Regions from separate parts of the Anoxybacillus sp. PDR2 genome, predicted to be linked through region 2. Evidence: riboswitches for the same ligand, from Rfam matches in the RefSeq annotation. Region 2 holds a riboswitch; the other holds the start of a gene.
The links. Region 2 has a riboswitch for FMN ahead of ribD (bifunctional diaminohydroxyphosphoribosylaminopyrimidine deaminase/5-amino-6-(5-phosphoribosylamino)uracil reductase RibD). Riboswitches for the same ligand answer to the same signal wherever they lie in the genome.

Region 1 (5,367 bases), 780 kb from region 2:
TCCTTTTTCTGTCATCACAAGATGATGCTCTCCTAATAACCCTTCATTATTTCCATCTTTCATCATTCTCTTTGCGCTGCGAATAATGGCTCGATCAAAGTAACTCGGATAAAAAATCACCCATAAAACCGCCACAATCGAAAATGTAATCAGCAATCCTAAAAAGGAAGCATGTCCGATTTCAGCAAATACCCAGGCAACCAAAAGAAAAAGAACGGGAGGGATAACTCGCTGAATCGCCAACGTTCTCCGGGCTGCTTTCGAATGCTTGATATGAAACAAATTAAACTGCACATAATCTTCTTCCGTTAACCGATAACGAATTTCCATGATTTTGTCTCCTTCCCTATGCTGCAATAGAAAAATCATTGTCTCGTGTTTTTAAGCATTTTTTAGTGTCACGATTGTTAGCTTGTGCCAAATGCTTGTCCACTTCTTCCTCCGCACTCGTTCTTCATACATTTGAGCCCGTTTTTTCGTTTCACAAAAATATGGAGTTGGCTTGACAAGAAGCTGACAAACATCTTCGACTCCCCAAGGTGCCGCCAAGACAACAACGCCTTTTTCATCAAGCCTTACCCCTAGAGCAGTGGCAGTTTCCGGAAATTTGGACATGGCATCGACGGAAGATAAATAAGGAGATCCGCCATTTATTGCATGCATTCGCGCCTGATTTTTCACCGACCATGGACGATCGGGGAGGAGATGGTACAGCTTCTGTTCCAGCTTCTTTTCTGCCGCTTTCTCCGTATGCTTGCCGTCAAAATAAATGACATCGATATCTGGAAGTGGCGTTCTTTCTTGAAATCCATGCAGCACATCCCAAATTTTCGCACGGACAAATCCGGCACACACCCACCAATCGGGCAAATTCAGCGACTGTACGGCTCGCAATGTTTCCATCATCCACTCGTCCTTCTGAATCCATTGGATGATATCACATTCGTTTTTCATCACGGTATCCATTATTTTAGCTCCTCACCTTGCCAACACTTTGCCCGAAGCACAGGCAAAAGAGCCATTGCTGCACTTCCGGCACCCGCAGCCATAAAAAGCATCATAAAATAATACCCACCGATCGTCGGGGAATCGGCTACGATCGCCCCCAGCATCCAAAATAGCAGACTGCCGGCATAAAACAAGCGAAAGCTTTTGTTGTTTCTCCGGCATAGCCAATACCCTGTTAGCATCACTATATAAATAATGCTCAATGCCATAAGCAAAGGAAAAGCAGGCTTGAATTTAGCAGCATAAATAAAATGATCGAGCTGTGAAATATCGCTGCTATTGGTGATGGAACATGGAGCATCTGTGAAAAAAAAGCAGAATACTTCCACTCCCATGGGTTAGACCTTATTTCGCTTCCTTCGTACCAAGAAGCAAGAGTGGAAAAAACAAACACAAAAAAGGCGAGAATATACTGAATCATCCAGCCCACGGCCTTGTTCCCCCTTTGTAAATGGAAATAGGTCGCTATTGCATCCATTACCATTTAAGCATATATACGGGAAAATAAACAAGATATTTCGATTCATACCACCTCTTAAACAAGCTCCTATGTCACAATCGCAAACGTTCCATTCGAATCTCCATAAGAAATCATTACGATTCACATAAAATCCAACGTTTCGCCTAACACGCTATGTCCGATGCTACTCAAATTTTCCAAGAATAAAAAAACGTAATAGAATCTCGATTAGTGCTACAGTAAAAAAGAAAACTGGCCTCCCCAATGCCCCTTAACTCACCGAGTACTTATTGATCGCTAGCTGCTCTATCTTGTTTATGTATGCGGTAGTAACGGAGCGTTAAAATGACATCATCAAAATCAAGATAAGCCCTCTCCGTTTTCTGAATCCCCGCTTGCGTTTTGGTTACGTGAAAAGGGAGTGTTCACCTACAGAAGCTTCGCCATATAATATTCATCGACATATTGTCCGTCGATTTTCAGCGAACGGCGTTTGATTCCCTCCTGAACAAATCCCATTTTTTTATAGAGAGAAATCGCGGGGACATTGTCTGTCACAACCGTCAGCTCCAGACGATGGATCCCTTTTGTCCGCGCCCAGCGCTCCAATTCTGTAAATAGCATCGTGCCAATTCCTTTTCCCCGATAGGAAGCACGCAAACCGACAACGATATATACAGTATGACGATTGCGCTTAGCGCGTCCGCCTCTTGCCACTAAATAACCGATGAGCTCCCCTTCTTCTGTCTCCGCCAAAAAAATCGCGGCATTTTCTTCATGCTCGAGCGCCTCAAGCTGGCGGCGCTGCTCTTTAACCGTAAGCGGCCGTTCTCCCGCTTCAAACAACAAATAGGATGATTCGCGCTCTACTTGCAAAATCAACGCTGTTAATCGTTCGGCATCATCCACCTTTGCCTGCCGAATGTTCACTCCCATCCCCTCCTTCTAAATAGATCTGTGCCAAATCCATGCTGCGATAACGAGCGAACGCCGTCTTTGCTTTACGAAATCCTGATTGAATATAAAACGGTTCGTTTCCTATCGTCGAAATAAGATGAATGCATGAAATGGCGTCAAGCTGTTCGAGCAGATCTTTCATGATCGCTTTTCCAATACCTTTACCTTGATAATCGCGGTGAACGACGACATCATAAATCGCCGCATTGAATACGCCGTCTGACAGAGCGCGGCCAAATCCAACCAGACGGCCGGAGCAAAAGGCAAGCGCTACTATATGACTCGCTTGAAAAACTCGTTGAATGATTGGTTCTGTATGCTTAACCCAGCCAACAGATTCGTAGATTTCTCTCATCTTTGTCCAATTCGCATTTGCGATATCACGCACAATCTGAACACGTTCCATTATTCTCTTACTCCTTGTCCTTACTTGAAGCTCTCTAACTTTCTTTCCATGCTTTTCAATGTCCAGTTTTGCATCCATATACTAACAATGAGAAGCACTAACATTCCTGAAACCATAAGCGTAGAAGCAAACGAAAGGAGCGAGCACTAGATATGCGGCGTCAAAGCTTCGTTCATAGGAACCCTCCTTTTTCATCGCCTTCTGCTTCCCGGAATATTCTACATCATTTGCCAGTTTCCTTCCGGTTTGTATTGCATTTTCTCACAAATCTCCGTATGATGGTAAATCATATCATGTTGGAAGAAAGGGTGCAGAACATTGACAAAACAACTGCCTCCAGGGCAATTTGCAACGGAGAAATGGCCGATTCTTCACGAAGGAGATGTATACGAGTTTCATGAGGCTACATGGAAATTCACATTATTCGGCGAGGTGAAAGAAGAGGTTTCTCTTTCTTATCAGCAAGTTATGGAATTGCCAAAAACGATCTCAACCATTGATATGCATTGCGTCACAACATGGTCCAAGTTTGACACGACATTTGAGGGCATTGCTTTTCGCGAATTTTTGCGTTTCGTCGAGCTGAATCCAGACGTCGCTTATGTCAAAGTTTATGGATATTTAAACGGCGATCCCTTCGGCTATTCAGCCAATTTGCCTCTTCATGCTCTCATGGGAGATGATGCGCTTTTTGTGTACCGATGGAAGGACCCTCATCACGATTGGCAAGAGATCTCGCCAAAGCACGGCTATCCGCTGAGGTTCATTCCCCCCGCTTCTTTTTATTTATGGAAAGGGGCGAAATGGGCGACCGGCATCCGTTTTATGAAAACAGATGAGCCTGGCTATTGGGAAGAGAGAGGTTATTCAATGACGGCGAACCCATTTCAAGAGGAGCGGTTTTCCGAGTCAACGCTGTCGAAGCTTTAACAAAAAGGCTGCGTTCGTAAACGCAGCCTTTTTGCGGCTCAGATGCGGCTTGCCGCTCGTTTATGCAGCCATGGACGAAGCCGGAGAAAAAGAAGCATAAAGACAACGGTTATAAACACGCCTTTTAAGGCATTAAATGGCAAAATCGCGGAAACAATGAGCGCTTTCGCTTCCGGGGCGCTCATTGCCGGCGAACCGAGAAAAATGGTATAGGCCGGCAGAAAGATATAATAGTTCAATACGCTCATCGCCGTTGCCATCACGATGGTGCCAGCCACCAAACCGATGACCATTCCCTGTTTTGATGCTGCTTTACGATAAATATAATAGGTCGGTAAAATAAACGTTATTCCAGCCATAAAATTCGCAAAATGACCGACTGGAACGCCAGTCGCGCTGCCGACAAGGAAATAGTTGAGCACATTTTTTAATAATTCGACGAGCATCCCAGCAATCGGTCCATACATTAGAGCAGCGACTAATGCTGGAACATCGCTAAAATCAACAAGCAAAAAAGGAGGAAATGGCGGAAGCGGGAAATTGAGCAGCATCAATAGATAAGCGATGGCGCTGAACAATCCAATCGCCGCAAAAGCGGATACGTTCATGTTTTTCATGGTGATTCTCCTCTCCTTCTCGTGACTCATCCTCACAAGAAGAAGGCTGCCGACTGATCATAAAAAACCCCTTAAGCCTAAACGCTTAAGGGAGGATAGCAGGCATGCGCAAAGAGACGTTCAAGCGCAACCGCCGAACGCCGGCAAACCTTCATCTTCTCCCATCCAGACTATAACTGTCGGCTCCGGAATTGCACCGGATCCTGCCTTGCGGCTCGCGGGCTTAGAAGCTTGTTCGCTTCATCACCGCCGGTCGGGAATTTCGCCCTGCCCCGAAGATGAATCAATCTAAATTTTATTTATTCCATTTATACTATACATGTTTTGCTGAATATTGTCTATGCATAAAGCTTCGCTTCTTAACGTTAAGGCTTTTATACGCTTCCCACGGTTGACCTACTAGATAACATCATTCATTCGTAAATCCATCTACTCGGCCTCAGAAACAGCCCTTGTTCAGAGCTCTTGTCACTCATTCGCATCAGAAAGCTTGTATCCGATGATCAATGGTCTAAATCAAGATTCCATTTTTCTTGAAATAAGCGTTTTATGATAAAATAACATCGGAAAAAGATAGCAAATCATAAGGAGATGGACGATATGAAACAAGAAATCATTGAGCGCTTGACTAGATATGTGAAGGTGAATACCCAATCTGATCCGAACAGCGACACGTGCCCTTCAACTCCAGGTCAGCTCGAACTAGCCAATATGCTGGCAGAAGAGTTAAAAGCGATCGGCATGACAGAGGTGACGGTTGATCAAAATGGCTATGTGATGGCCACACTGCCGGCCAATACAGAGAAAGAAGTGCCGACGATCGGATTTTTGGCACATTTAGATACAGCGACCGAGTTTACGGGGGAAAATGTTCATCCACAACTGATTGAAAGCTATGACGGAGGCGATATCATCTTAAATCACGAGCTTTCTATTGTTCTTTCGCCCGCCGATTTTCCTGAACTCGCTGGCTACAAAGGACATACCTT
Region 2 (5,367 bases):
TTTTTTTCGCCACAAGCGGAATTTCAAAGGCTCCTGGCACCCAAGCAACGGCAACCTCATTTTCGTCGACACCATGCCGTTTAAGGCCATCTAGCGCCCCTGAAAGCAATTTGCTTGTGATAAATTCATTAAAACGAGAAACCACAATTCCGATCTTTAATCCTGTCCCAACTAAATTTCCTTCCATTACTTTCATCCAAATCTCCTCCTATTTTTTTCAATCATAATCAAAATGATGCTTAGTCCGTCAAAAATGAAGCATGTGCCCTAGCTTCTCATATTTCGTCTTTAAATATTTCTCATTTTCCTTTTTCGTTGGCAATTGCAATGGCACGCGCTCAACCACTTCTAAATCATATCCTTTCAATCCGGCGATTTTGCGCGGGTTGTTCGTAAGTAATCGCATTTTCGTTACGCCTAAATCTTTTAAAATTTGAGCGCCAATTCCGTAATCGCGCAAATCAGCTGGAAAGCCTAGCTTTTCATTCGCTTCAACCGTATCGTATCCTTGTTCCTGAAGCTTATAGGCGCGAAGTTTGTTCAATAAGCCGATTCCGCGTCCTTCTTGACGCATATACAATAAAACGCCTCTTCCTGCCTCTTCAATTTGCCGCAAAGCTGCATGAAGCTGTGGACCGCAATCGCAACGATATGAGCCGAATACATCTCCGGTTAAACATTCGGAATGAACGCGGACAAGTATTGGTTCATCGGGAATCACTTCCCCTTTGACAAGCGCGATATGCTCTTTTCCATCAACTGAGTTTGTGTAGCCGATCGCTTTAAACTCGCCAAATTCCGTCGGCAAGGTAATTTCTACTTCTCTTTTTACTAACTTCTCTTTTTTGTTGCGGTATTGAATTAAATCTTTAATCGTAATCATTTTCAAATCAAATTCATCGGCTATTTTTCGCAAATCCGGTACGCGGGCCATTTCCCCGTCTTCCTTAATGATTTCACAAATGACACCGGCTGGCTTTGCCCCGCATAGACGAGCCAAATCAACTGCTGCTTCCGTATGTCCGGCGCGCCGCAAAACGCCTCCCTTTTTCGCCACAAGCGGAAAAATGTGGCCCGGTCGTTTAAAGTCGCTTGCTTTCGCATTTGGATTCAAAAGCTCCCGAATCGTTGTGGAACGCTCATATGCGCTAATTCCTGTTGTCGTTGATTTATGGTCGATGCTTACAGTAAAAGCCGTTCCGTGCGCATCTGTATTATGGTTGACCATCGGCACTAAATCCAACTTATCTGCCAGCTCTTCTGTGATTGGTACGCAGACAAGCCCACGTCCATATTTAATCATAAAGTTAATGACTTCAGGTGTCGCTTTTTCAGCTAATGCAACAAAATCCCCCTCATTTTCTCGATCCTCATCATCACAAACAATGATGACATTTCCTTGCATGAGCTCATAAATGGCTTCTTCGATCGTATCGAACATGTCGTCCCCACCTTTCCGTTCATTTATATCCATGCTCTTCTAAAAATTCAAGGGTAATCGCGCCCTGTTCCTTCGCTGCTTTGTTTCCTTCTACAAATTGCTTTACATATTTGCCAATGAGATCGCACTCAATATTGACGATATCGCCAACTTGCTTATCGCCCAATATCGTTTCGGCACGCGTATGCGGAATCAGCGAAATCGTAAATGTATCATCGGTCAATCCAAAAATCGTTAAGCTCGTCCCGTCAACAGCGACGGAACCTTTCAAAATCATATAGCTTCGCAGTTCTCTTGGAATTTTAATTTCATAATACACAGCGTTGGCAACCGGTTTCTTGTTGATAATCTCGCCAACTCCATCAACATGCCCGGATACAAAATGGCCGCCAAACCGTCCGCCTGCTCCCATCGCCCGCTCTAGATTGACTTTTGACCCTTTTGACAACATGCGCAATGAGGTGGCTCGAATGGTTTCTGGCATCACATCAACTGTAAAGGAACGAGCGGTAAATGATGTTACTGTTAAGCATACCCCATTAACCGCCATACTATCGCCCAATCGGACATCTTCAAGCACCTTTTCCGCACGAATCGTAACCGTAATCGCTTCTCCTGAGTGATTCATTTGTTCAATCGTACCCATTTCTTCAATGATTCCGGTAAACATGATGTTCCACCTCTTTATTTTGGTATGGCAATAACCTTGATATCCGGTCCAACCATTTCAACGCGCTTAATCGCTAATTCAGCCGCTTCTGCCATGCGCAAAATCCCTGTGCCGCCAACCGGAGTAGGCGCTTCATGGCCGCCAATCAACTTCGGCGCAAAATAGGCAACAATTTCTTGAAAGGCTCGGCTGCGCACAAAGCTGTCGTGAATGCGTGACCCTCCTTCCACAAAGAGAGAAGTAATTTTATGCTCCCCTAGCATGCGCAACATCTCCCAAATGTCGATATGCGGCTGGTTCATTTGCATGACTCGCACATGCGATCTTTGGTATAAGGCCATGCGTTCGCTGGATACTTGACTGCCGACAACCATCCATGTTTCCGCTTCATCATTAGATATCACGTTTGCATGAAGCGGTGTGCGCAAGTCTGTATCGAGAATAATCCGAATCGGACTTTTCCCGCCTTCAGGTAATCTCGTCGTTAAATGAGGGTTATCAGCCATGATCGTATTAACCCCCACTAAAATCGCATCATTTGCGGCTCGATAGCGGTGCACATCCTCTCTCGCGGCTTCTGAAGTAATCCATTTGCTATCACCTGTTTTCGTCGCGATTTTTCCATCTAAGCTGCTTGCGTATTTTAATGTAACAAATGGAGTTTTTGTCGTGATATAGTGAAAAAAGACACGGTTTAACTCATCGGCCTCTTCTTTCAACGTACCGAGCACAACCTCAATTCCTGCCTGTTTTAGCCTTTCCATCCCCTTCCCAGCTACAAGCGGATTTGGATCCGTCGTAGCGATGACAACGCGCGCTACTTTTGCTTCCACTAGCAAATCTGCGCATGGAGGCGTTTTTCCAAAATGGCTGCAAGGTTCAAGCGTAACATAAACTGTCGCACCAGCGGCTTTTTCTCCCGCCATGCGAATGGCATGAACCTCAGCATGTGGCTCTCCAGCTTTTAAGTGGGCGCCCAAACCGACGATTTCTCCATTTTTCACCACAACTGCCCCTACCGCTGGATTCGGAGAGGTTTGTCCGCTTCCTATTTTAGCCATTTCAAGCGCCAAACGCATATACCGTTCATCGCTCTGCATGTTCCATCCCTCCTTTTTTACCATAAAGAAAGCCCTAGGAATCGCATCTCCCAGGGCAGAAATATGTAAGAACCACAAACTGACATGTTTGTTTTGCATGCCAAAAAAGCTGCACATTTCATGAACAACACCGTTCTAAAACAAAACCGGACATCAAACACGAATATTTGTTCCGTTTTTTCAGTAAACACCTCCACTATGGGGAGCACTACATCTACCATTCACATTGACAGTGCAAGGAAAAACGGTTTTGGTGCTGCTCCGCTTACGGCAATGTGCTGCCTTTATGTGATCCTTCTCCCATCCAGACTATACTGTCGGCTCCGGAATCGCACCGGATCGTGCCTATTTCGGCTCGCGGGCTTAGAAACGCATCGGTTTCAATACCGCCGGTCGGGAATTACACCCTGCCCCGAAGGATACAAAACGATTATGTAATTTTTTATCATTATATCACAATCCAATCGTTTGTCTATGCTCACGCACTCACTTCGCTATGAATAACCAATAAATAAGCCCCCAAATCAAGCTGACACCGAGCAGAGCAAAGAACAGGATCCAATTTTTCTTCATCGTTTCCTCATCCTTTCAAAAAAGCTCAACACCGTTCATCCTGTTAAGCTTCTATAAAAATTGCGCGTTCCCAGCAGCCTATTTCCCTGTCGTTCTAAACAAAGCGGAAACACTTCACGCTCAAAAACCACTTTCCTTCCATATAAAGTTGTATTGGTGGTATCCAATACAATCGGGTTGGTTGCTCTTTTGCTGTATAAATATGAACAAACCGCAATTTGTACAAACCTACGATCCAAAAAGGGCAAGTCTATGACTTGCCTTGTTCACGCCAAAACGTGAACAAGCGTCGGCCATCGAAATCATGCCATCACTTGTTCACGCTAAGACAAATATTGAGGTATCCCTATCCTTATCGTGATGCCCAACTAATACTACGAGTAAAAACTTTTACTCTTCCCACACCTTAACTTCTTTCATTACATCGCCATTTTTCATCGCTTTGACCGCGTCCATTCCTGACGTCACTTGACCAAAAACGGTATGTACTCCATCTAAATGCGGCTGCGGCTCATGAACAATGAAAAATTGGCAGCTTCCTGTATCACGGCCGCGATGCGCCATCGAAATCGCTCCTTCTTTATGCTGATGAGGATTGTTGTCCGTTTCACACGGAATCGTATAGCCCGCATCGCCGGTTCCATTTCCGCGCGGACAACCGCCTTGGCTGACAAAGCCAGGGATGACGCGATGGAACGTTAAGCCATTATAAAACCCTTCATTTGCTAACTTTTCAAAGTTTGCCACTGTTTTTGGGGCTTCATTTGGAAATAATTCAAACTCAATTTTTGCACCGTTTTCCAGTAAAATATGACCCTTTTTTGCCATTTTCTCATTCTCCTTTCTTTCATACTCCCTTATCATACCATTGTTTGTTACACAAAAAAAGCAAGTCATTTTATCGGGCGTGTTGAGGATTCAATAAAAACCAACGGATCGTACTAGATTCCTCGCTTTTCTGCTGAAGCCGGCAAACCGATTTGCTTGCCGACTAGGGCATGCCCTTCTTGAACAAGGAGCGCTTTGTAAGCAAATGATGTTGTTCACTGACATTCCCTGTTCGAGAAAGAAGCAGAAAAACGAGTGTTAAGCCCGATCATTTTGCTTTCAAGTAAAATAATGGATAATTAACATTAGTGCTCTTTTATATAAAACACAACTAAAAGACAAAATGAACGAGCGCTATATTCATCCCGCTGCTCATAGAGCAAGTGGCATTTATACGCATCATTTCGCTTCTATCTTATTCCATTTGCATGTAGAATAGGAATGGTGGAAATAAAGAAAGAATAAGGAGGTTGCAAGAATGAAACGGACCTTGATAGGCTGTCTCATGGCGTCTTTGCTCCTTGCGTATCCGATAGCGGCAGCGGCGGATGCAGCAGAAGGCGATGTTATTATTACACTTGGAGAAAACTTAACCGACTCACAAAAGCAGCAAGTATTAAATGAAATGAACGCTCCGGAAAATGCTCAAACCATTACCGTGTCAAACACAGAAGAGCATAAATATCTGGATGGCCTAATTCCAAAAGCGCAAATTGGCACAAAAGCCATTTCATCATCTATGATTACAATTGGAG

Region 1: linked by a shared signal. The riboswitch ahead of GRQ40_RS08465 (ECF transporter S component) and the one ahead of ribD (bifunctional diaminohydroxyphosphoribosylaminopyrimidine deaminase/5-amino-6-(5-phosphoribosylamino)uracil reductase RibD) in region 2 are both predicted to bind FMN.

Annotation. Positions count from the first base shown of each region.
Region 1 covers NZ_CP047158.1:1,761,386-1,766,752, reverse strand. Annotated here, with positions in the region: gene GRQ40_RS08495 (YcxB family protein) at 1-330, opposite strand, end outside; gene GRQ40_RS08490 (nucleotidyltransferase family protein) at 382-966, opposite strand; gene GRQ40_RS08485 (DUF4306 domain-containing protein) at 966-1,343, opposite strand; partial or broken gene GRQ40_RS18750 (hypothetical protein) at 1,370-1,429, opposite strand; gene GRQ40_RS08480 (GNAT family N-acetyltransferase) at 1,898-2,398, opposite strand; gene GRQ40_RS08475 (GNAT family N-acetyltransferase) at 2,370-2,831, opposite strand; gene GRQ40_RS08470 (molybdopterin-dependent oxidoreductase) at 3,150-3,761, shown strand; gene GRQ40_RS08465 (ECF transporter S component) at 3,800-4,378, opposite strand; FMN riboswitch at 4,528-4,662, opposite strand; gene pepT (peptidase T) at 4,979-5,367, shown strand, end outside.
Region 2 covers NZ_CP047158.1:2,543,087-2,548,453, forward strand. Annotated here, with positions in the region: gene ribE (6,7-dimethyl-8-ribityllumazine synthase) at 1-196, opposite strand, end outside; gene GRQ40_RS12225 (bifunctional 3,4-dihydroxy-2-butanone-4-phosphate synthase/GTP cyclohydrolase II) at 248-1,441, opposite strand; gene ribE (riboflavin synthase) at 1,461-2,111, opposite strand; gene ribD (bifunctional diaminohydroxyphosphoribosylaminopyrimidine deaminase/5-amino-6-(5-phosphoribosylamino)uracil reductase RibD) at 2,126-3,211, opposite strand; FMN riboswitch at 3,500-3,635, opposite strand; gene GRQ40_RS12240 (peptidylprolyl isomerase) at 4,175-4,612, opposite strand; gene GRQ40_RS12245 (DUF1002 domain-containing protein) at 5,091-5,367, shown strand, end outside.